Regions from separate parts of the Rouxiella sp. T17 genome, predicted to be linked through region 3. Evidence: predicted binding sites of a transcription regulator. Region 3 holds the regulator's gene; each other region holds the start of a gene.
What was found. Region 3 encodes Fur, which represses iron uptake genes when iron is present. Its sites were predicted from a motif close to ATAATAATGAGAACNACTATCAA; they were not measured.
Positions count from the first base shown of each region.

Region 1: fepB (Fe2+-enterobactin ABC transporter substrate-binding protein) is a predicted target of Fur. The motif match lies at 2,673-2,695, and genes of this name have one in related genera.
Region 2: efeU (iron uptake transporter permease EfeU) is a predicted target of Fur. The motif match lies at 3,071-3,093, and genes of this name have one in related genera.
Region 4: SC206_RS12185 (TonB-dependent siderophore receptor) is a predicted target of Fur. The motif match lies at 3,839-3,861, and genes of this name have one in related genera.

Region 1 is NZ_JAWUEA010000003.1:12,891-18,195, forward strand. It holds gene fepD (Fe(3+)-siderophore ABC transporter permease) at 1-80, opposite strand, end outside; gene entS (enterobactin transporter EntS) at 342-1,637, shown strand; gene fepB (Fe2+-enterobactin ABC transporter substrate-binding protein) at 1,644-2,609, opposite strand; gene SC206_RS00380 (isochorismate synthase) at 2,741-3,970, shown strand; gene SC206_RS00385 ((2,3-dihydroxybenzoyl)adenylate synthase) at 4,084-5,305, shown strand, end outside.
Region 2 is NZ_JAWUEA010000029.1:5,052-10,356, forward strand. It holds gene putP (sodium/proline symporter PutP) at 1-1,062, shown strand, start outside; gene SC206_RS10325 (type 1 glutamine amidotransferase domain-containing protein) at 1,181-1,864, opposite strand; gene SC206_RS10330 (LysR substrate-binding domain-containing protein) at 1,996-2,931, shown strand; gene efeU (iron uptake transporter permease EfeU) at 3,173-4,024, shown strand; gene efeO (iron uptake system protein EfeO) at 4,078-5,235, shown strand.
Region 3 is NZ_JAWUEA010000035.1:316,482-321,786, reverse strand. It holds gene pgm (phosphoglucomutase (alpha-D-glucose-1,6-bisphosphate-dependent)) at 1-93, opposite strand, end outside; gene seqA (replication initiation negative regulator SeqA) at 117-680, opposite strand; gene ybfF (esterase) at 873-1,652, shown strand; gene ybfE (LexA regulated protein) at 1,964-2,260, shown strand; gene fldA (flavodoxin FldA) at 2,562-3,089, shown strand; gene fur (ferric iron uptake transcriptional regulator) at 3,369-3,815, shown strand; gene glnS (glutamine--tRNA ligase) at 4,001-5,305, opposite strand, start outside.
Region 4 is NZ_JAWUEA010000032.1:105,137-110,441, forward strand. It holds gene SC206_RS12180 (MFS transporter) at 1-1,171, opposite strand, end outside; gene SC206_RS12185 (TonB-dependent siderophore receptor) at 1,540-3,789, opposite strand; gene SC206_RS12190 (LacI family DNA-binding transcriptional regulator) at 4,212-5,237, opposite strand.

The DNA of each region.
Region 1 (5,305 bases), on a different contig from region 3:
GTGGATAGAGGAATGGATTTTTCGCCGACCGACAGGCTGAGCGCCACCATCACCAGCAGCAGTAAAATCGCCAGCAGCATCGCCGGGAGCTGATGAGAAAACACGGAGGATCGCGTTGACGTTTTCGTTGCACTATTTAGCGCGCTGTTGCGCATGAGCCGAGACATAGCAGCCTTAAGGTAAGCAGTTCAATCAGGAATGTTAATGATATTTATTATCGTTATCGCTCGAGTTTGTATATGGTAGCATGACTCTTTCAACTGTTGCAGTCCCTACGCGGCGGGAACCTCCTGCCAAACCGTCTGCTGCTCTCCCTGTTACTGTTGGACCCTGAATTTGCTATGGAAAAGCCGTCAATTTTACTTAATTTCAGCCTGCTGAAAACCCATCCCGCCTTCCGATCGGTATTTTGCGCCCGATTTATCTCGATTCTGGCGCTGGGTTTGCTCGGCATCGCCTTGCCGGTGCAGATTCAGGCGTTGACCGGATCGACCCTTTTAGTCGGCCTCGCCGTAACGCTCGCGGGCAGCGGCATGTTTGTCGGCCTGCTGATGGGTGGCGTGATGGCCGACCGTTACGAGCGCCGCCGACTGATTTTATTCGCGCGATCCACCTGCGGGATTGGCTTTGTCGGGCTGTGCATTAACGCCGCGATGCCTTCGCCGTCGCTGGTGGTGATTTATCTGCTCTCCGTGTGGGACGGATTCTTCGGCGCAGTCGGCGTGACGGCGTTGCTGGCTGCCCAGCCCGCGCTGGTGGGCCGCGAAAATCTGGTGCAGGCCGGGGCGTTAAGCATGTTAACCGTGCGTTTTGGCTCGATTCTTTCGCCCGCCGTCGGTGGCCTGATTATCGCCAACGGCGGCGTGGTGTGGAACTACGGGCTGGCGGCGTTCGGCACCTTGCTCACCCTGATCCCGCTGCTGCGTTTGCCGCAACTTCCGCCTCCGCCGCAGCCGCGCGAGCATCCGCTGAAATCGCTGGCGAGCGGCGTGCGTTTCCTGTTCCAGAATAAAGTCATTGGCATGGTGGCGCTGATTGGCGCGCTGTTAACCATGGCGAGCGCCGTGCGCGTGCTTTATCCGGCGCTGTCGGGGATGTGGCAGGTGAATGCGTCGCGGCTTGGGCTGATGTATGCCGCCGTGCCGCTGGGTGCAGCAATTGGCGCGTTTACCAGTGGTCGCGTGGCGAACGTTGCGCGTCCAGGCTGGATGATGCTGACCACCGCGATTGCCGCGTTTGTAGCGATCGGCCTGTTCAGCCTGATGCCGTGGTACAGCACCGCGCTGCTGTGTCTGGTGATTTTCGGCTATCTGAGCGCAATAAATTCGCTGCTGCAATACGGGCTGATTCAGCGCCTAACGCCGGATGAATATCTGGGCCGCGTCAACGGCTTATGGACCGCGCAAAACGTCACGGGTGACGCACTCGGCGCGCTGCTGCTGGGGTCGATGGGATCCATTCTGCTGCCGGTTGCCAGCTCGGCAACCTTTGGTTTTGGTGCGGCGATTATCGGGATTGTGCTGGCGTTTTCGCTGCGTGCGCTGCGCGAGGTGAGTCATCAAGCTTCTCACATCGTGAACAACAGCGGGCCGGAGACTCTCCAACCCGCTAATGCGTCAGACAAAACTCGCCCGTAAAACGGATTAGTGACCTTTAAACTGGGTTTCCAGCTGCGTCAGTACATTGCTGGCGCTGTAGTAATCCAGACGGAAAGTATCCGCGCCCAAGGCAAACACCTGCTTGTTTTGAACCGCAGGCAGGTGACTCAAAAACACATTGCCGGATAAACGCTGGGCGTCGGTTTTATCACCGGCGAACAGCAGCAGCGATTTGCCGTTCAAGCCCGCCGCCATGTTTTCACCCGCTAACTGAATGATGTCTTTGCGAATTCCCTGCGTTTGTCCACTGGCGACGTTGGCCGGAGGCTGCGCCAGCGTAAAGCCTAGCTGCTCCAAAAGCTGTCCCTGTGGCGACGCGGGCGTCCATAAGTTGGCGGCTTTACCGTCCGGACGATACACCAGCGCTGAAACCGGCTGTGGCGGCAGGTGAATACTTTGCTTCACCGCTTTTTCGCGCGCGTCAAAACGGGCGACGGTTTTGGCGGCATCCGCCTCTTTGCCCGTGGCTTCGCCCAGCTCTTCCGCCAGCGCCTGCCAGCTCTTGTCGTCGTAATTCACCACCATCACCGGCGCGACGGCAGAGAGCTGATCGTAAACTTTCAGCGCAGAATCGCCGCCCGTCGCGGCCACAATAATCAGGTCGGGCGCTTCACCCGCGATAGCTTCGGCATTCGGTTCGCCAACATATAAACGTTTCACGCCGCGCTGTTTCGCCACGTCGCCCCATTGACGGAAAAATCCCTGGTCATCGGCGATGCGCGTGTTCGGACTGGTCGCGCCGCTCGCCACTACCGGCGCATTGATGGCCAGCAACGTGCCGGTAACGGTCACGCTGGTGGAGACAATGCGCTGCGGCGGCTGCTTCAGGGTAATCACGCCGCGTGAGGTTTTAATTTCGCGTGGCCAGCCGTCCGCCGCGTGTGCCGTTAGCGAGAACAGCGCGAAAATTCCTAAAACTGCCGCTAGCGGGCGAAATACTGATGTCATCATTTTCAAACCTTAACCTCCCTCATTGACACTGTGAAACGCATCACGTACTTTAAACGCGATTAAATACAAATGATAATGATTATCATGAAAGTTATCATTATATACGTAGGAGTATACAGATGGATACTGTGATGAAAGAGCGCGACTTAGCTGGCAAGCTTGAGGCTAATCAAGGCCAGCCCGCTAACCAAAGCCAACCTGCCAGTCAGGGCGCATCGGCTGCCGAACTTTCCCCTACTTCGGGCTTTTTCTTTACTTCCGCTTATCGAAGCCTGAGCACGCAGGGTTGTTTGACCAAAGTGACCGAATCGGCTTTCGATGGCGACAAGATTAACGGCGCGTTTCAGCAGGCGGTAGCCGCGGCATTTTCCGATGCCCGCGCCGCAGGCATTAAGCATCCCGTGCTGTGTGGCGCGATCCCTTTCGACAAGCGCCAGCCTTCCGCGCTGTTTGTTCCGCAGCAGACCGCATGGTTTGAACGCGATGAGGCGATGGCGGGCGCGACGGGTAAAGAAGGGGCCTTGCCCGAGATTGCCAGCAAGACGGAGTTGCCGGATCAGCCAACCTTTATGCAGATGGTCAGCGATGCCGTGCAGGCGATGAACGACGGCAAGCTGGAAAAAGCCGTGCTGTCACGTTTGCTGGAGATAACCACGCGCGAGCCGGTAGAGCCGCAGGCGCTGATGAGCCGCATCGTTGAGCAAAACCCTAACGGTTACCATTTCCACGTACCGTTGGAAGAGGGCGCACTGATTGGTGCCAGCCCGGAATTACTGCTGCGCAAGCAGGGAAATAAGTTCTATTCGAATCCGCTGGCTGGTTCTGCCCGCCGCGAGAGCTGTCCCGAAAAAGACGGGGAAGTGAGCCGCGTGCTGCTGGATTCGGGTAAAGATTTGTACGAGCACCATATTGTGACCGAAGGCATGCGTCAGGTGCTGGCGAGCCGTAGCCGTTCGCTGGATATTCCGGCCTCGCCCGAGCTGCTGAGCACGCCAACGCTGTGGCATCTTTCAACGCCGATTAACGGCGAAGTGCTGGATTCGCAGGAAAACGCGCTGTCGCTGGCCTGCCTGCTGCACCCGACGCCCGCGCTGTGCGGCTCGCCGACCTTAGCGGCGCGCGAATTGATCGACCAGCTCGAGCCTTTCGATCGCGGCCTGTTTGGCGGCATCGTCGGCTGGTGTGACGATCGCGGCAACGGCGAGTGGGTGGTCACTATCCGCTGCGGCACCGTCAAAGGCGATCAAGTACGCCTGTTTGCCGGCGCAGGAATTGTGCCCGACTCCTCTCCGGAATCCGAATGGCGCGAAACCGGCGTAAAACTCACCACCATGCTGCGCGCTTTTGGTTTAGCAAAATAACCGGTTTAGCAAACGATCGATTGAGAAAAACAGCCGGTTTAGAAAAAAGCTAGATTCAGCAAAACGGTTTTAGAACAGACGGTTTTAAAAAAGACTAAGCAGAGATAAGAACAATGAGCATTGCTTTTACCCCCTGGCCGGAAGATTTCGCCAAAAAATACCGCGAGCGCGGCTACTGGATAGACCAGCCGCTGACCGACATTCTGACTCGCCAAGCTAATAACGACAGCGTGGCGATGATTGACGCCGCCGGCAGCCTGACCTATCGCCAGCTTAACGAGCAGTCAAATCAGCTGGCGGGCGCGCTGCGTCGCCGTGGCTTGAATGCGGGCGACACCGCTGTCGTGCAGCTTGGCAACGTTAACGAATTCTACGTGGTGTTCTTCGCGCTGCTGAAAATCGGCGTCGTGCCGGTTAACGCGCTATTCAGCCATCAGCGCACCGAGCTGAACGCCTACGCCAGCCAGATTAAACCGGCGCTGCTGATTGCCGACCGCGATCATCCGCTGATTGGCAACGACAGCTTCCTCGACGGGTTCCTGAACGAGCACGCTTCACTGCGCCTCGTCGTTTTACGCAACGCCGCCGAAGGCCAGCTTTCACTTGCCGCGCTGATTAACGAAGCGCAGGACGACTTTACCGCCGCGCCGACGCCAGCCGATCAGGTCGCGTTCTTCCAGCTTTCGGGTGGCAGCACCGGCACGCCGAAACTTATTCCGCGTACTCACAACGACTATTATTACAGTATCCGCGTCAGTGTTGACGTCTGCCGTTTTGATAGCGAAACCCGTTACCTGTGCGCGCTGCCGATTGCCCATAACTATCCGATGAGTTCGCCGGGCGCGCTTGGCGTGTTTTACGGCGGCGGTCAGATGATTTTAGCCGCTGACCCGAGCGCGCAATCGTGCTTCCAGCTGATTGAAAAGCATCAGGTTAATGTCACCGCGCTGGTGCCACCGGCCGTTACGCTCTGGTTGCAGGCGATTGAAGAGTGGGGCAGCAACAAACAGCTCGCGAGTTTAAAATTGTTGCAGGTTGGCGGCGCGAAGCTGGGCGAAACGCTGGCGGCGCGCATCCAAAACGAGATCGGTTGCCAGTTGCAGCAGGTGTTTGGCATGGCCGAAGGTCTGGTCAACTACACCCGTTTGGACGACAGCGAGCAGCATATTCTGAGCACCCAAGGTTACCCGATGTCACCCGACGACGAGCTGTGGGTCGCCGATGAACACGGCAATCCGCTGCCAGCCGGTGAGGTCGGACGCCTGATGACGCGCGGCCCTTACACCTTCCGTGGCTACTACAACAGCCCTGAGCACAACGCCGAAGCCTTCGACG
Region 2 (5,305 bases), on a different contig from region 3:
GCATCGGGCATTGTTGCCGGAGCACGTCTGTTCGAAAGTACTTTCGGTATGACCTATGAAACCGCGCTGTGGGCCGGTGCTGCCGCCACTATCGTTTATACCTTTATTGGTGGTTTCCTGGCGATCAGCTGGACCGATACCGTGCAGGCGTCGCTGATGATTTTCGCGCTGATCCTCACGCCGGTTATCGTTATTCTGGCGGTAGGCGGTATCGATTCGTCAATGATGGTTATCCATGCGAAAAGCCCTGAATACACCGACATGTTTAAAAACATGAATCTGGTCGCGATTCTGTCACTGCTGGGCTGGGGCTTGGGCTACTTTGGTCAGCCGCACATTCTGGCGCGCTTTATGGCTGCCGATTCGCACCACACTATTCGTAATGCGCGCCGTATCAGCATGACCTGGATGATCCTGTGTCTCGCCGGTACTATCGCCGTCGGCTTCTTCGGTATCGCCTATTTCGCCAATAATCCAGGCGAAGCGGGCAACGTGACGCAAAACGGCGAGCGCGTATTTATCGAGCTGGCAAAAATCTTGTTTAACCCGTGGATTGCCGGCGTGCTGCTCTCTGCCATTCTGGCGGCGGTGATGAGTACGTTAAGCTGTCAGCTGCTGGTTTGCTCGAGCGCGATTACCGAAGATCTCTACAAGGCTTTCCTGCGCAAAGGCGCGAGCCAGAAAGAGCTGGTTTGGGTAGGGCGTTTGATGGTGCTGGTGGTCGCGGTCGTGGCAATCGCACTGGCGGCGAATCCAGATAACAAAGTGCTGGGTCTGGTGAGCTACGCGTGGGCTGGTTTCGGCGCGGCCTTTGGTCCGGTGATCCTGATTTCCGTGACGTGGTCACGCATGACGCGTAACGGCGCGCTGGCCGGGATGATTATCGGTGCGGTAACCGTGCTGGTGTGGAAACACTACGCGTGGCTGGATCTGTACGAAATCATTCCAGGCTTCATTTTCGCATCGATAGGCATCGTGCTTGTCAGCCTGATGGGTCGCAAACCTTCCGCTTCAATCGACAAGCGCTTTAATGATGCAGAGGCGCTCTATAACACGAAATAAAGAGCACTCTTTATAACCAACTTTTTATACCTAACAAAAAATCCCCCTTTGAACAGGGGGATTTTCATTTGAAATCTACAGTCTAGAGTTACAGACTCACTGCTTTCTCTCGAAAACGTTATCTCTGCGCCAGCTCTGCAATCAGCACTTCAGCGGTTTCTGCCGAAGAGGTTGGGTTTTGTCCGGTAATCAATAGGCCGTCGCGCACCACGTAAGAGGCCCAATCATCGCCGCGCGAGTAATTTCCGCCCAGTTTGATCAGCTCATCTTCTACCAGGAAGGGCACGATGTTAGTCAGCTGTACTGCTTCTTCTTCCGAATTGGTAAAGCCGGTGACTTTCTTGCCTTTCACTAACGGTTGACCGTCGGCAGCTTTCACATGGCGCAAGACGCCCGGAGCATGACACACCAGCGCCACCGGTTTTTGGGCCTGAATAAAGGCTTCAATCAGCGCGATCGACGCTTTGTCTTCTGCCAAGTCCCACAGCGGGCCGTGACCACCCGGATAAAATACGCTGTCGAAATCGGCCTGTGACACGCTGCTCAACGGCACGGTGGTTGCCAGCTGCGCCATCGCCTGCTCATCGGCTTCAAAACGATGGGTCAATTCGGTCTGGAACATCGGCTCGTTGCTTTTCGGGTCCAGCGGTGGATTGCCGCCCTTCGGCGAAGCCAGCGTTATTTCAGCGCCCGCAGCTTTGAAAGCGTAATAAGGAGCTGCCAACTCTTCGAGCCAAAAACCCGTTTTCTTGCCGGTGTTACCGAGTTTGTCGTGCGAGGTCAGAACCATCAGAATTTTCATTACGCTTTCCTTTATTTTTAGACTGAGATTTAGGTTTTGGGATGTTTTTGAACACCGCCATCATCTCTTGTCGTGACATATTCTAGAAATTTATTTAACTTATCGTAGATATTCATAACGGAAATAACTCGATGAAATACGATCTCAACCTGTTGCCCGTGTTGGTGACCCTGATGGAAGAGCGCAACGTAACCCGCGCGGCAGAGCGGCTGGGCATGACGCAACCGGCGTTGTCGAATGCGCTAAACCGACTGCGTGAAACGCTGCAAGATCCGCTGTTTATTCGTGAACGTTACGGCATGAGGCCGACCCAAAGGGCAGAAGAGTTAGTTCAGGTGATAAGAAACGCGCTGGCAAATCTCGATGATGTAATTTTGGGCCAGCAGGATTTTGACCCGTCACAGGCCACGCGGCTGTTTACGTTAGCCTCAAACAGTTATGTCGAGTTTGTGTTGATGCCGCTGATTGTGGCGCGACTGCGGGAATCTGCGCCCGGTGTGCGGATTCGTTTTATTCCGTATGGCAATGACCTGATCGAAACGGGCGTGATTTCAGGCTCCACGGACATGGTGCTGGGCAGGGTGATGGACCCGCCGAATAATCTGGTGGTGCAGCATTTGATGGACGAAGGGCTGGCCTGTCTGGTGCGGGCCGATCATCTCGAAATCGGCGACAGCATGAGTTCGGAGCAGTACGAGCGCATCAAGCACGTCAACGTTTTGCCGCCGGGCAGAATGCGTGCGGGGCTGTTTCAGGCGCTCGAGCAGCGCAATCTTAAACGACAGGTCGCTATCTCCGTGACGCATTTTCTCGCCGTGCCGGAGATGATTGCCGTAACAGATTACTGCGCCACGCTGCCGAAACAAATTTGTCGTCATTTGGCGAACGATAAACGGGTTAAGGTCTTGCCCGCGCCGGTCGATCTCGGCACGTTTCCAGTAGAAATGGCGTGGCACGTGCGCTATCGCCACGATCCCGCTCATCGCTGGCTGCGAGCAATGATTGTTGATGTCGCGAAAGCGTTAATGGCAACGGAAATGGCAGCAGAGACGGATAAAAGAAGTTAAGGCTTATTTTTCAAGCCGTAACGGATCAATAAAAGTGGCAACCCGCTCGAAATCCTGAAATCATCGGAAATTTTCCCAAAATAGAAATAATATATTTACGAAATTATTACTCTGGCCTCTTGTTTTTATTCCTAATGGAATGATAATCACAATCGTTTTCATTTTTACCTAACTTTACAGATTTGCCTCAGGTATCGATGTCGACGCGTTGATTTTCAATTAAGTCGCTGGAGTCATCCCTATGTTTGTTCCATTTCTGATTATGTTCCGCGAAGGGCTCGAAGCCGCCCTGATTGTCTCCCTGATCGCCAGCTATCTTAAACGCACCCAGCGCGGACATTGGCTCGGCACGGTGTGGTGCGGCGTGATTGTTGCCGCCGCACTGTGTCTCGGGCTGGGCATCGCTATTAACGAAACCACCGGCGAGTTTCCACAAAAAGAGCAGGAGCTGTTTGAAGGGCTGGTCGCGGTGGTCGCGGTCTGTATCCTGACTTACATGGTGTTCTGGATGCGCAAGGTCTCGAAATCGATCAAGGTGCATCTTGAGGGCGCAATCGACCAGGCGCTAAATTCCAACCGTGGACAGGGCTGGGCGCTGGTGGCGATGGTATTTTTTGCCGTGGCGCGCGAAGGTCTCGAATCCGTATTCTTCCTGCTTGCAGCATTCCAGCAGGATGTCGGCATTGAAGCGCCCATCGGCGCAGTGTTAGGTCTGGTCGCCGCCATCGTGCTCGGCTTTGCGATTTATTACGGCGGAGTAAAGCTGCAATTAGCCAAGTTCTTCAAGTGGACCAGCCTGTTTATTCTATTCGTCGCGGCAGGGCTGGCGGCAGGAGCGATTCGCGCCTTCCACGAGGCCGGACTCTGGAACGGCTTACAGGCGACGGCGTTTGATCTCAGCAACGTGCTGTCAACCGACTCGCTGTTCGGCACGCTGCTGGAAGGGATGTTCGGCTACCAGCAAGCCCCGTCAGTCAGCGAAGTCATCGTCTATTTCCTCTACCTGATCCCGGCCTTGATTCTCTTTTTCTTACCGACCCAAAAACAGCTCAAAGGCGCAACCTCGTCCGCAGGCCATAAAACACAGCGCTAAAATGGGCGCACAGTCACCTACAACAGCAAATCTTAATCGTCAGGGAGTTCGTTATGTCCGCTTCAAGTAACGCGTTAAATCGTAAGGTTTTTTTCCGCTGCAAAGCGCTTCAGCTGGCGCTGCTTTCACTGCCCGCCATGACTTTCAGCGCCAATTTGATGGCGGCAGACGTGCCACAAGTAAAGATTACGGTGACCGACAAACAGTGTGACCCGATGCAGCTGACCGTGCCTGCGGGCAAAACGCAGTTTGTTATCCACAACGCCAGTAAAAAGGGCCTTGAGTGGGAGATTCTGAAGGGCGTGATGGTTGTGGAAGAGCGTGAAAACGTGGCGCCGGGCTTTACCCAAAAGATGACCGCCAATCTTGAAGCGGGCGAATATGACATGACCTGCGGCCTGTTGAGTAATCCAAAAGGTAAACTGATTGTCACGGCGGCAGGCGAAGGCGCGAGCAGCAAGCCAGACGCGATGGCGTTAGTTGGCCCTATCGCCGAGTATAAAGTCTATGTCACTCAGCAGGTTGGCGAGCTGGTAACCCATACCAAAGCCTTTACCGATGCCATCAAGCAGGGCAACCTTAAACTGGCTCAACAGCTTTATCCGTCAACGCGCGTTTACTATGAGCGCATTGAACCTATCGCCGAGCTGTTCTCTGACCTTGACGGCAGCATCGACGCCCGTGAAGATGATTTCGAGAAGAAAGCCGAAGACCCGAAATTTACCGGCTTCCACCGTCTTGAAAAAATCCTGTTTGCGGATAAAACCACTCAAGGCACCGCCGAGCTGGCAACGCAGCTTTATACTGACACGCAGGACCTGCAAAAACGTATCACCGACCTGACTTTCCCACCTAATAAAGTGGTGGGCGGCGCGGCGGACCTGATTGAAGAAGTGGCCTCAAGCAAAATCAGCGGCGAAGAAGACCGTTATAGCCGCACCGATCTGTGGGATTTCCGTGCTAACCTCGACGGCGCGCAGAAAATCGTTAACCTGCTGCGTCCGCTGCTGGTCAAGGCTGACAAACCGCTGCTCGATAAAATCGACGCCAACTTCAAAACCGTGGATACTCTGCTGGATAAATATCGCACCAAAAACGGTTATGAGAATTACGAGAAGCTGAGCGATGCCGATCGCACCGCGATGAAAGGGCCGATTACTACGCTGGCTGAAGATTTAGCGAAGCTGCGCGGGGTTCTTGGGCTCGATTAAAGATCAACATTAAGCGATGACCATCTACCGATGAGCAATGATCGATGAGCATAACAAGCGGTCACCGCGT
Region 3 (5,305 bases):
TGGCTGCAATACATAATACTGCGACGTAAGTTGTGCAACGTTAATCAAATCGCTTTGCTGAGCAGGTTGCCCTGCGCGGGGGTTGTTGGCCACTGGCATTTCTCCCTAATGCTGAATTAAAGGGTTCCGCAAACTTTATCAATCAGTTCGACTGGGAACTGCATCAATTGCATGATGTGCTCGATCATGCCGCGTTTACGGTCCGTGTTGGTATTGGTAATGACCCAATAAGGTGTTCCTGGTACGTGCTTTGGCTTGGTGTGGATACCGTTTTGCAGCAACGTTTGCTGGTCGCCGGCAAAATAGGTACGCGTGCGGCCGGTAAGTGATTCGGTCGCTACGGCAAATTCTTTAGGATTGAGCGTATATAACGTGGTGAGGATCAGCATAAAACGGTTAACCGCTTTAGTTTGCTCGGCGTATTCGTCGGAAAGCATTAATTCACGCATGGCGCGGACGCGTTCACGAGGCGTATTGGCTGTGACGACAGGCGGGGTCGCAGAGGCTGCCGCAGGCTTTTCTTCGTGCGCAGCGCTGGCCACAACAGGCGTCGGCTGCACTTCCTGGCCGGCAGTAAATTTCAGCATCCGCCGTAAAATGTCTGATGCACTTTCACCGATATGCTGCGTGTGGCTTGCGATATAGCGGTAAAGCTCTTCATCAACCTCAATCGTTTTCATCTTTATCCAGTACTGTTTTTCTACTTAATTTATTCAAAGGATTATACAAATTAAACTGCGCAAACAAAAAGGCTAATCACCTCAATATTCAAAAAGCAGAATAAACCCTATATCCCACTCGGAAAATCTTCCGTAACTCATGATAACCTAATGAGAATCTTACCTGTAATAAATGTCTGTACGGACTCTGCCATGAAATTACATTATCGACTGCAACCCGCCGAATCGTCTGAAAATCAGACATTACCTGTACTATTAATCCACGGCCTGTTTGGCACGCTGGACAATCTCGGCATTTTGGCACGCGACCTGAAACAACAGCATAGTGTGCTTCAGGTAGATTTGCGTAATCACGGGCTTTCAGCGCGCTCGTCCGTGATGAATTATCAGGCGATGGCCGAAGATCTGCGCGACACGCTCGACGACGCCGGTATCGAAAAAGCGCTGGTGATAGGCCATTCGATGGGCGCTAAAGCCGCGATGGCATTGACCGCCGTGGCGCCAGAGCGCGTCGCCAAGCTGGTGGCGATAGATATGTCGCCCGTGGATTACCAGATTCGCCGTCACGACGAGATTTTTGCCGCGCTCAATGCCGTGACCGAGGCGGGAATTAAAGACCGCGCAGGCGCCACGCAGTTTATGCAGGCCTATCTCTATAAAGGAAAGCGGCTGGAAGATGGCGTCATTCAGTTTCTGCTGAAATCGTTCCAGCAGGGCGAATGGCGTTTTAACGTGTCCGCCTTGCAGGCCGAATATGCCAATATTATTGGTTGGCAAGAGGTGCCCGCCTGGCCGCATCCGGCGCTGTTTATTCGCGGTGAACTCTCGGATTACGTGCAGGATAGCCATCGCGACGCCATTGCACGTCAGTTCCCGCTCGCCCGTGCGCACGTTATTGCCGGAAGCGGACATTGGGTACACGCCGAAAAGCCCGACGCGGTGCTGCGCGCGATTCATCGTTTCATCGACTAAATGGTTTAACGACCCATGCTTTTTTAGCAAAAGTGGCCTGAGCGACGAATATTTACTCTCATGTGCACAAGTCTGTGCATAAAAACGGCGAATCCTAATAACTTAGCTAATATTCAAGGTAGTTAGGCGTTGTGGAGGGATATACGCTAGGGTATGATTGCGCGCTGTAATTTTGCCCCTGCGCCGAGGCCGTTTTTCTCAGGCGTTGGAGGTAAATTGGGTTAGGGTTTGTTAACCCGAAATGTGTAACCATCTCATCTGAAAGGGCTTGCGCCGTTTCCGATGTAACTTCCCTAGTTGTACCGCTACCTATGGCAAAAGAACAACTGGATCGTACGACGCTTGATCTGTTCGCAGACGATCGCCGTCCGGGACGTCCAAAAACAAATCCGCTATCTCGCGATGAACAGCTTCGGATTAACAAGCGTAATCAGCTTCGCCGTGACAAAAACAACGGTTTGCGTCGCGTAGAGCTGAAAATCAATGCCGAAGCTGTCGATGCGCTTAACAAGCTGGCGGAACAGCAAAATATCAGCCGTAGCGAGCTGATTGAACAGATGTTGCTATCTCATCTGAACAATCAGGAAAGCGCGTCTTCGCACGACTGATTCGGGCGGGTAATGCTCGTGATTACCCGCCGTTGCTCTCTTTCTGTTGCTTACCGGTTGGGTTAGTTACCTGAAAGGTAAAGCTGTCCGCCCGAAAAAATCTCGACATTGCCTTTTGACTGCTCTCCTAATTAAAAAACGCGTAACGGAACACACAAAGGCGATAACGCTTTAGCGCGTTGCCCTATAAACTATTGGGCTATGATTTTTAGGTAATAAATTCCAGGCGTCGTTGATTCACGCTGCAAACGAACACATTGACTCACCGAGTCCATTAAAGAACAAGAGGTTAGATAAGCTTATGGCAGTTGTAGGTATCTTCTTTGGTTCCGACACCGGAAACACCGAAAACATCGCAAAAATGATCCAGAAGCAGTTGGGTAAAGATGTGGCTGACATTCAGGACATCGCCAAAAGCAGTAAAGAAGATCTGGAAAAATACGATATTTTGCTGCTCGGCATCCCAACTTGGTACTACGGTGAAGCACAGTGTGACTGGGACGACTTTTTCCCGACGCTGGAAGAGATAGATTTCGAAGGTAAGCTGGTAGCCGTATTCGGCTGTGGCGATCAGGAAGACTACGCGGAATACTTCTGTGACGCGATGGGCACCGTGCGTGACATCATCGAACCTCGCGGCGCGGTGATCGTCGGTCACTGGTCAACCGAAGGTTACGGCTACGAAGCGTCGAAAGGCATGGCGGATGAGACCCATTTCATCGGTTTGGCTATCGACGAAGACCGTCAACCCGAGCTGACCAACGAACGCGTTGACGCCTGGGTTAAGCAAATTTCCGAAGAATTAAGCCTTGCCGAGATTATCGGTTAATCCCACACAAAGGCTAAGGCCCTGAAACGTTGAGGTTATTCGTTAAAGGGCCAAACTATCACTGAAATTAACAATTTAAGAGCTTCAAAATTGTAAATTTCAGCCCGATCAAGGTACACTAACTGTATCTGTTTTATCGTTCTGCCCGCATTGGGTTTAAAACCTTTGGTCTTGCTTTATACCTTCGGGTCTGCTTAAAACCTTTGGATCAGAATGATGGTTATTAACAGCCCACCGTTTTCATTAACGTGATTAGCATAGTGACAGGACTAAATCCGCATGACTGACAACAACACCGCACTGAAGAAAGCCGGCTTAAAAGTCACGCTTCCGCGTCTTAAAATCCTGGAAGTGTTGCAAGCCCCGGCAGGTCACCACGTCAGCGCGGAAGATTTGTACAAAGAACTTATCGACATGGGCGAAGAGATTGGTCTGGCCACGGTTTACCGCGTGCTTAACCAGTTTGACGATGCCGGCATTGTTACCCGCCACAACTTTGAAGGCGGCAAGTCAGTATTTGAACTGACCCAACAGCATCACCATGACCACCTTATCTGCCTCGATTGCGGTCGTGTTATTGAATTCCGCGACGAATATATCGAAGCACGTCAGCGTGAGATTGCCAAACGCCACGGCATTAAATTAACCAACCACAGCCTTTATCTTTACGGTCACTGCGAAGACGGCAACTGTCTGGAAGATGATTCTGTGCACGGCAAAGGCTAATAGCCGGCGCCAGAGCGGTTATGAAGAATAACGGCTTATGAATACAAAATGACCGCTGAAAAGCGGTTTTTTTTTGCCTGCGATCTGTCCTCTCCTTCATAACGGCAAACTTTTGCTTCGCGATAGCCAAAAAAAATGCAGCCCGCAAAGGCTGCATTTTTCATTGGGTAAATCACCAACAGGCATTACACCGCGGGCTTGCTTTCCCAGTTATCACGCAGGCCAACGGTGCGGTTAAACACCAAATGCTCGGCGCTGGAGTAAGTGCTGTCGGCGCAGAAATAACCTTCGCGCTCGAACTGCAGGCTCACACCAATTTCGGCTGAAGCCAGGCTTGGTTCAACGAAGCCTTGGGCAATTACCAGCGACTCTGGGTTGATGGTGGTTAGGAAGTCTTCGGCCTGCGCCGGATTTGCCACGCTGAACAGACGATCGTACAGGCGGAATTCGGCTGGCTTGCCTTCTGTCGCAGAAACCCAGTGGATCACGCCTTTTACCTTGCGGCCATCGGCAGGATCTTTGCTTAGCGTATCAACGTCATAGCTACAGAAGATGGTAGTAACATTGCCTTCTGCGTCTTTTTCGATGCGCTCAGCCTTGATTACGTACGCGTTACGCAGGCGAACTTCTTTGCCCAGCACCAAACGCTTGTACTGCTTGTTGGCTTCTTCGCGGAAATCGGCCTGATCAATAAAGATTTCGGCGGTAAACGGCACGTCGCGCGTCCCCATTTCCGGCTTGCTCGGATGGTTCGGCATCGACACCCACTGCACGGCGTCGCCAGCAAAGTTTTCGATAACGACTTTTACCGGGTTAATCACGGCCATCGCGCGCGGAGCGTTCTCGTTGAGATCGTCACGGATACAAGATTCCAGCGCCGCCATTTCAACGTTGTTATCCTGCTTGGTCACGCCGATACGACGGCAGAACTCGCGGATGGAACCGGCGGTGTAACCACGACGACGCAGGCCTGAAACCGTTGGCATGCGCGGGTCATCCCAGCCTTCAACGATATTCTCGGTCACCAGCAGGTTCAGCTTGCGCTTGGACATGATGGCGTATTCGAGATTCAGACGAGAGAATTCGTACTGACGCGGATGACAAGGAATGGTGATGTTATCCAATACCCAGTCATACAGACGGCGGTTGTCCTGGAACTCCAGCGTACACAGCGAGTGGGTGATCCCTTCCAGCGCATCGGAAATGCAGTGGGTGAAATCGTACATCGGATAGATGCACCACTTGGTGCCGGTCTGGTGGTGATCGGCGAACTTGATGCGATACAGCACCGGGTCACGCATCACGAAGAACGGCGATGCCATGTCGATTTTGGCGCGCAGGCAAGCGGTGCCTTCGGCAAATTCGCCGTTACGCATTTTCTCGAACAGCGCGAGGTTCTCTTCAACCGTACGGTCGCGGAACGGGCTGTTTTTACCCGGCGCGGTCAGGTTGCCACGGTATTCGCGGATTTGATCCGGCGACAGTTCGTC
Region 4 (5,305 bases), on a different contig from region 3:
GGGTTAAGGTCATGATGCCCGCGAAAATACCTTCGCGACGCTGGCCGGTAATCGCTTCGTCGACGTCGGCGATATAGGTATAAATGTTCCACGGCACATAGTTGATGCCGCCACGGCCCAGACCGGCGAAGGCTGAAATCAGCAGCAGCAGCGACATGCTGTCACTCATTCCCGCATACCAAAGTCCGGCGTAGGAGAGCGCGCTGAGGCCGAAAAGCACCACCACCAAACGATAAGACGGCGCGGGTCCGAGGCGAATACACAGCGGGATCATGCCCATTACCGCGATAAATTGCAGAATTGCCATGGTGCCCATTAAATCGGAAGCAATCTGCGCGCTTTGCATCAGCACAAACACCACGTACCAGGTGAAGACGGCGTTAAACAGGTCCTGCGCGATGTAGCCCCCGAGATACATGCCGAGATGCTGACGGAAAATACGAATGCGGAACGTCGAGGTTAATTCAACAAACAGCCGTTTCAGGCTTTGGCCGAGGGTCAGATTTTGCTTCTCTTCCAGCGCACGGCGCGACTCTTCCGAGAAATCGCCGGGCGCGCGTTCCCAGGTAAAGCACCACACCAGCGCCAGCACGATGGCGCAAATAATCGAAAACACCAGGCTGGAATAGAAGAAGGAGAGGGCGTTATCTTTGCCAAAAATATTCAGCAGCACGCCCGGCAGGAAAGCCGCAAGAATCGCCGAAAGCTGCGCCAGCGCGATACGCGCACCCGAAAACTTGGTTTTCTTTTTGAAGTCATCGGTCATCTCCGGCACTAGCGTTTCATAAGGCACCAGAATCATGGTGTAGACGATGTCGAACAGCAGATAAGTCAGCAAATAATAGCCATAACTCATGTTGCCGACCCACATCAGGCTATAGCTAAACACGCACGGAATACCCAGCAGAATAAAGAACTTGCGGCGGCCAAAGCGTTTGCCGAGCCACGTCGAGCCAAAGTTATCGGTGAGAAAGCCCATCAGCGGGCTGATAATCGCGTCGAGCACGCGCGCCATGGCGAAAATAAAGGTCGCTTCTATCGGCGTCAGGCCGCAGAAAGTGGTGTAAAAGTACAACAGCCACGCGGCGGTCAGCGCGGTGGTGCCTGCGCCGAGAAAATCGCCCGCGCCATAGGCGAGGTAGTTGGCTAATCCAATCTTGCGAGAGGTCATGTTTAAAACTCCCTGAACGTGACAGGTGGCAAATAACAACGGTTTCCGGACAACTCAGACGGATTAGCAATGAACTTAAGGCCAGACGGCGGGATTAACCTTCGTGATTTGGCAACCCTGCGGCGCAAAGTGGCAAAATTACAAAGAGCAGCCCGCCCAAACTCTAAATTTATAAAACAGTGTTTTAATTTTGTGTAAAGGAAGTGATGAAACTGAGAGCGGCGACACAAATATTGAGGGGATGAAGCAGGTGATAGGGGATAAAACGTAAAAAGGGCGACCGTTTACACGATCGCCCTAGGGCTGTTTAATTCAAACTACGATCTTGATCTAAAACAACAACTTTATGTCGAACAACAATCAACAGATTAGAAGGTTGCGGTCACGCCGGTGTAATAGGCGCGGCCCGGTTGGTTATAGGTAACGGCACCTTCCGCCGAGCGATAAATCTGCTTGTCGAACAGGTTGCTGATACCCACGTTCAGGCGCAAATCTTTAGTCAGCTGATAGTTGCCGCCGATGCCGACCAGCGCGTAAGCCCCGATTTCAGACTCGTCGAGACCGCTAGCTTCCTTGCGGATTTCACCGGCAGTACGCGGTTTCTGGCGACCGTAAAGGGTCCAGTTAGCATTGGCCGACAGCTTGTCGGTGACCTGCCAGTCCAGCATGGTGTTGATGGTGTATTTCGGAATAATCGACAGCGGATTACCCGTTTCTTTGTATTTAGAAACAAACATGTAGGTCGCATTGGTGCGCCAGTTAAGTTTGTCTTCAACCAATGGCACCGTCAGGTTACCTTCCAGTCCTTCAACCAGCGCCTTACCGCCGTTTTCCCAACGATAAACCGCGTAGCCGTTCGAGGTGCTGCCTACGTTGGTGGTGCCGGAAACAATCTTGTTGGAGTAGTCGTTACGGAAGTAAGTCACGCCCGCGCTGTACCCTTTGTTGTCGAACTGCAAACCAATCTCTTTGTTTACGCTGACTTCAGGATTCAGGTTTTTATTGCCCAACAGGTAGCAACCGCCGGTGGAGCCGATGGCGCAGCCGTTGCCGCTGCTCGCCAACAGATAACCTTCGCTCGACTGATAGAGGTTTGGCGCTTTAAATACCCGCGCGATACCGGCTTTCAGTTTGAAGTAATCACCCAGCTGCTGCGAGGCGTTCAGGCTTGGACTCCAGTTAGCACCAAAGCGGCTCTGATAGTCGAGACGCACGCCCGGAATCACCGTGGTGCCGCGCAGCACGTCCATATTATCTTCGAGATATAGAGAGCTGATGCGCTGGCTGTTACGGGCGCTACGATCTGACGCATTGCCAGAAACGCCATCGATTTCAATGCCATTGGCGCTGGTGGCCTGCATCGAGGCCGGATCGTTCAGCTTCTCTTCTTCCCATTCGGTGCCGACGGTTAAGGTCTGATCGAACAGGGAAGAGTAGAGCGGCACGGTCGCTTCGCCGCTGGCTTTATAGTTTTCGTAACGGCTGGTGCTGTAGTCGGTGCTGTTGATCATCCCTTCAACTTTGCCGGTCGACCCTTCGCTCAAGCGGGTGTTGTTGGTCTTTTCGTAGTTCAGACTTAGCTTGGTTTGGCCCCAATCCCAGATGCCGTTGTGGGTCACATTGTAAGTTTGGCGATACATGCGGTTGGTTTCGGCACCATAAAGCGTCGGCACCAGCGTGCTGACGTTGCTGTTGCTGTACTGCGTGTCGCCCGCGTAAATATTGCCCTGACGGCTGTAACCGTAGGAAAAGTCGAGGTATTGCTGCTGGTTTATCTTCCATTCGAACGCCGCGTTGATATCGCGGTTGCGCACGCCTTCACGGCCTGCCGCATAGGAGCCGTTTTCGGAACTGTTGATATCGTAGGCGTCGGCGTCGGTTTTATTGATATTGCCGTACAAACGCATGGTCAGCACGTCGTCGATTAACGGGCCGCTCAGGCTAAAGTTGGTGCGCTTGGTGTCACCTTCTTTGCTGTTTTCAGGCTGATTGGTGTAGGCAGAAAGCGAGCCGTGCCACTCATTGGTTGGACGTTTGGTGATGATGTTAACCACGCCGCCCATCGCGCCCGAGCCGTAGCGCGCCGCCGCCGGACCGCGCAGCACGTCGATGTGATCGACCATTTCTACCGGCACCCAGTTGGTGTCGCCGCGGGTGTCGCGTTCGCCGGTGCGGCTGTAGCGCACGGCATTGCGTGAAGTCACCGGATTTCCGTCGACCAGAATCAGCGTATTTTCAGGTCCCATGCCGCGAATGTCGATTTGACGGTTATTGCCGCGCGCGCCGTTGGCACTGTTACCGGTTAGGTTTACGCCCGGCATTTTGCGGATAATATCGGAGAGATCGTTAACCGGCGGATCGTTTTCAATATCTTTTTTGGTAATGATAGAAACGCCCGGCTGTTGTTTAAGCGCCTCTTCGGCCTTAATAACCATGACGTCGCCGCCATCGTCTTTTTTATTCTCATCAACAGGTGTTTTTGAATTAACAGGGTCACTCTCTTTTTTAGATACAGCGTCTGAAGAAAGTGCAGAGGTAGCTGAATAAGCGCTGCCACTCATGATACTGATTAATAACAGCGCGAGTGGCTTTTTGGAATATTTTATACGCCCAGACATGATGATGTTCCAATCCTTTATATTTACAATTTAAATAACAAGAACGCAAATCATAATGATAACGATTATCATTGTCTATAGATATTTCAAGATGTGTAAAGTGTGTAAGGTCCTTATAAACAGAGTGTTATGAATAAAACGACGCGCAAGTTTACCTTGTCCATTCATTGCGTTCTAAGCAGGGAAAAAGTAATTAATAGATTATGGAGATAAAATGAGAGAAGTGTTTTGGTTTTATAAAGATTAGGTAATTATTCGGTGAGGAGGTTTGAGAATTGATGCCTAAATATACATCTTGAAGAAAAAGCTATTAATTATCTTAATCAGGTAAAAAAAGGAAAAAATAGTTCAAAATTAATGCATGGATTAAATTATTTACTCCTCTTGGAGGCCGCGCCTCCTATTAGATAATAGAGAGGTAATTAATTTATCGCCGTACTGCCGCGCATAATGAGTTGAGTCGGAAGTGTCACGCTTTCTTCAACCTCATCGCCTTCGAGCGCGGCCAGCAAATGTTTACCGGTCAGCGCGCCCATCTGTTGATAAGGAATATCGATGGTGGTCAGCGCAGGCGAACAAAGCTGTGCAATATCGCTGTCGCCGAGCGCGGCAATTGCCAGCTGCGCGGGGACGGAAATTCCCTTGCGATGACAGGCCAAAAGCGCGCCGCTCGCCAGCTGATCGGAAGTACAAATCAGCAAGTCGAGTTCGGGCCAGGTGAGCAAAATATCGGGCAGCAGGCTTTTTCCGGTTTCAACCGTCGGCGGTAAAGACGAACTCACCACGCGATGAGGAGAGTGATTCAGCGACAGCATCGACGAATGCCAACCACTGAGAATTTGCTGCACAATGTGATGCTCGTGGGCGGCGCACAGCAGGGCAATATTGTGATAACCCTTCAGCGCCAGCGCATTGATCAACTGCTTGATGGCTAAACCGTAGTTGGCGCCGATATTCATGCCAATAGGCGCGCCGATCGTGCCGCCGACCTGCATCACCGGAATCGTCGACTTGAGCAGCAGGTTGTTGCTCTCTTCGTTGCAATCAAAATCGTACATCACCATCGCGGCAGGATTGTAAGAAAGCATCATCTCGACCAGCTTGGACTGGTCGGCAGCGGCGTAGTGATCCTCCGCCATGATCACGTTATAACCCTTGGGTTTCAAAATCTTGTGCAAGGCCTCGGAAAACTGCGCGCAGCCGGGCGTGGTAATGGAAGGCACTAAAGTGGTGATCAGCCGTGAAGTGGAAGAGGCGAGATTGCTGGCGGCCAAATTTGGCACGTAACCCAGCTCGCTAATCGCGGCCTCAATCTTCTCTCTCACCTGCGGCGAGACTTTTTCGGGCTCGCGCAGTACGCGCGACACGGTCATGGTGCTGACGCCTGTCAGCCTCGCCACATCCGCTAAAGTGCTTTTTCCCGAGTTCCGCCGCTGCTTTGCCTTCATTGCTGTTTCGCCTTTATGACTTATCTATTTTTTTGCTCTTCTGCCGCTAGCCTTGGCAGAACCCAGCC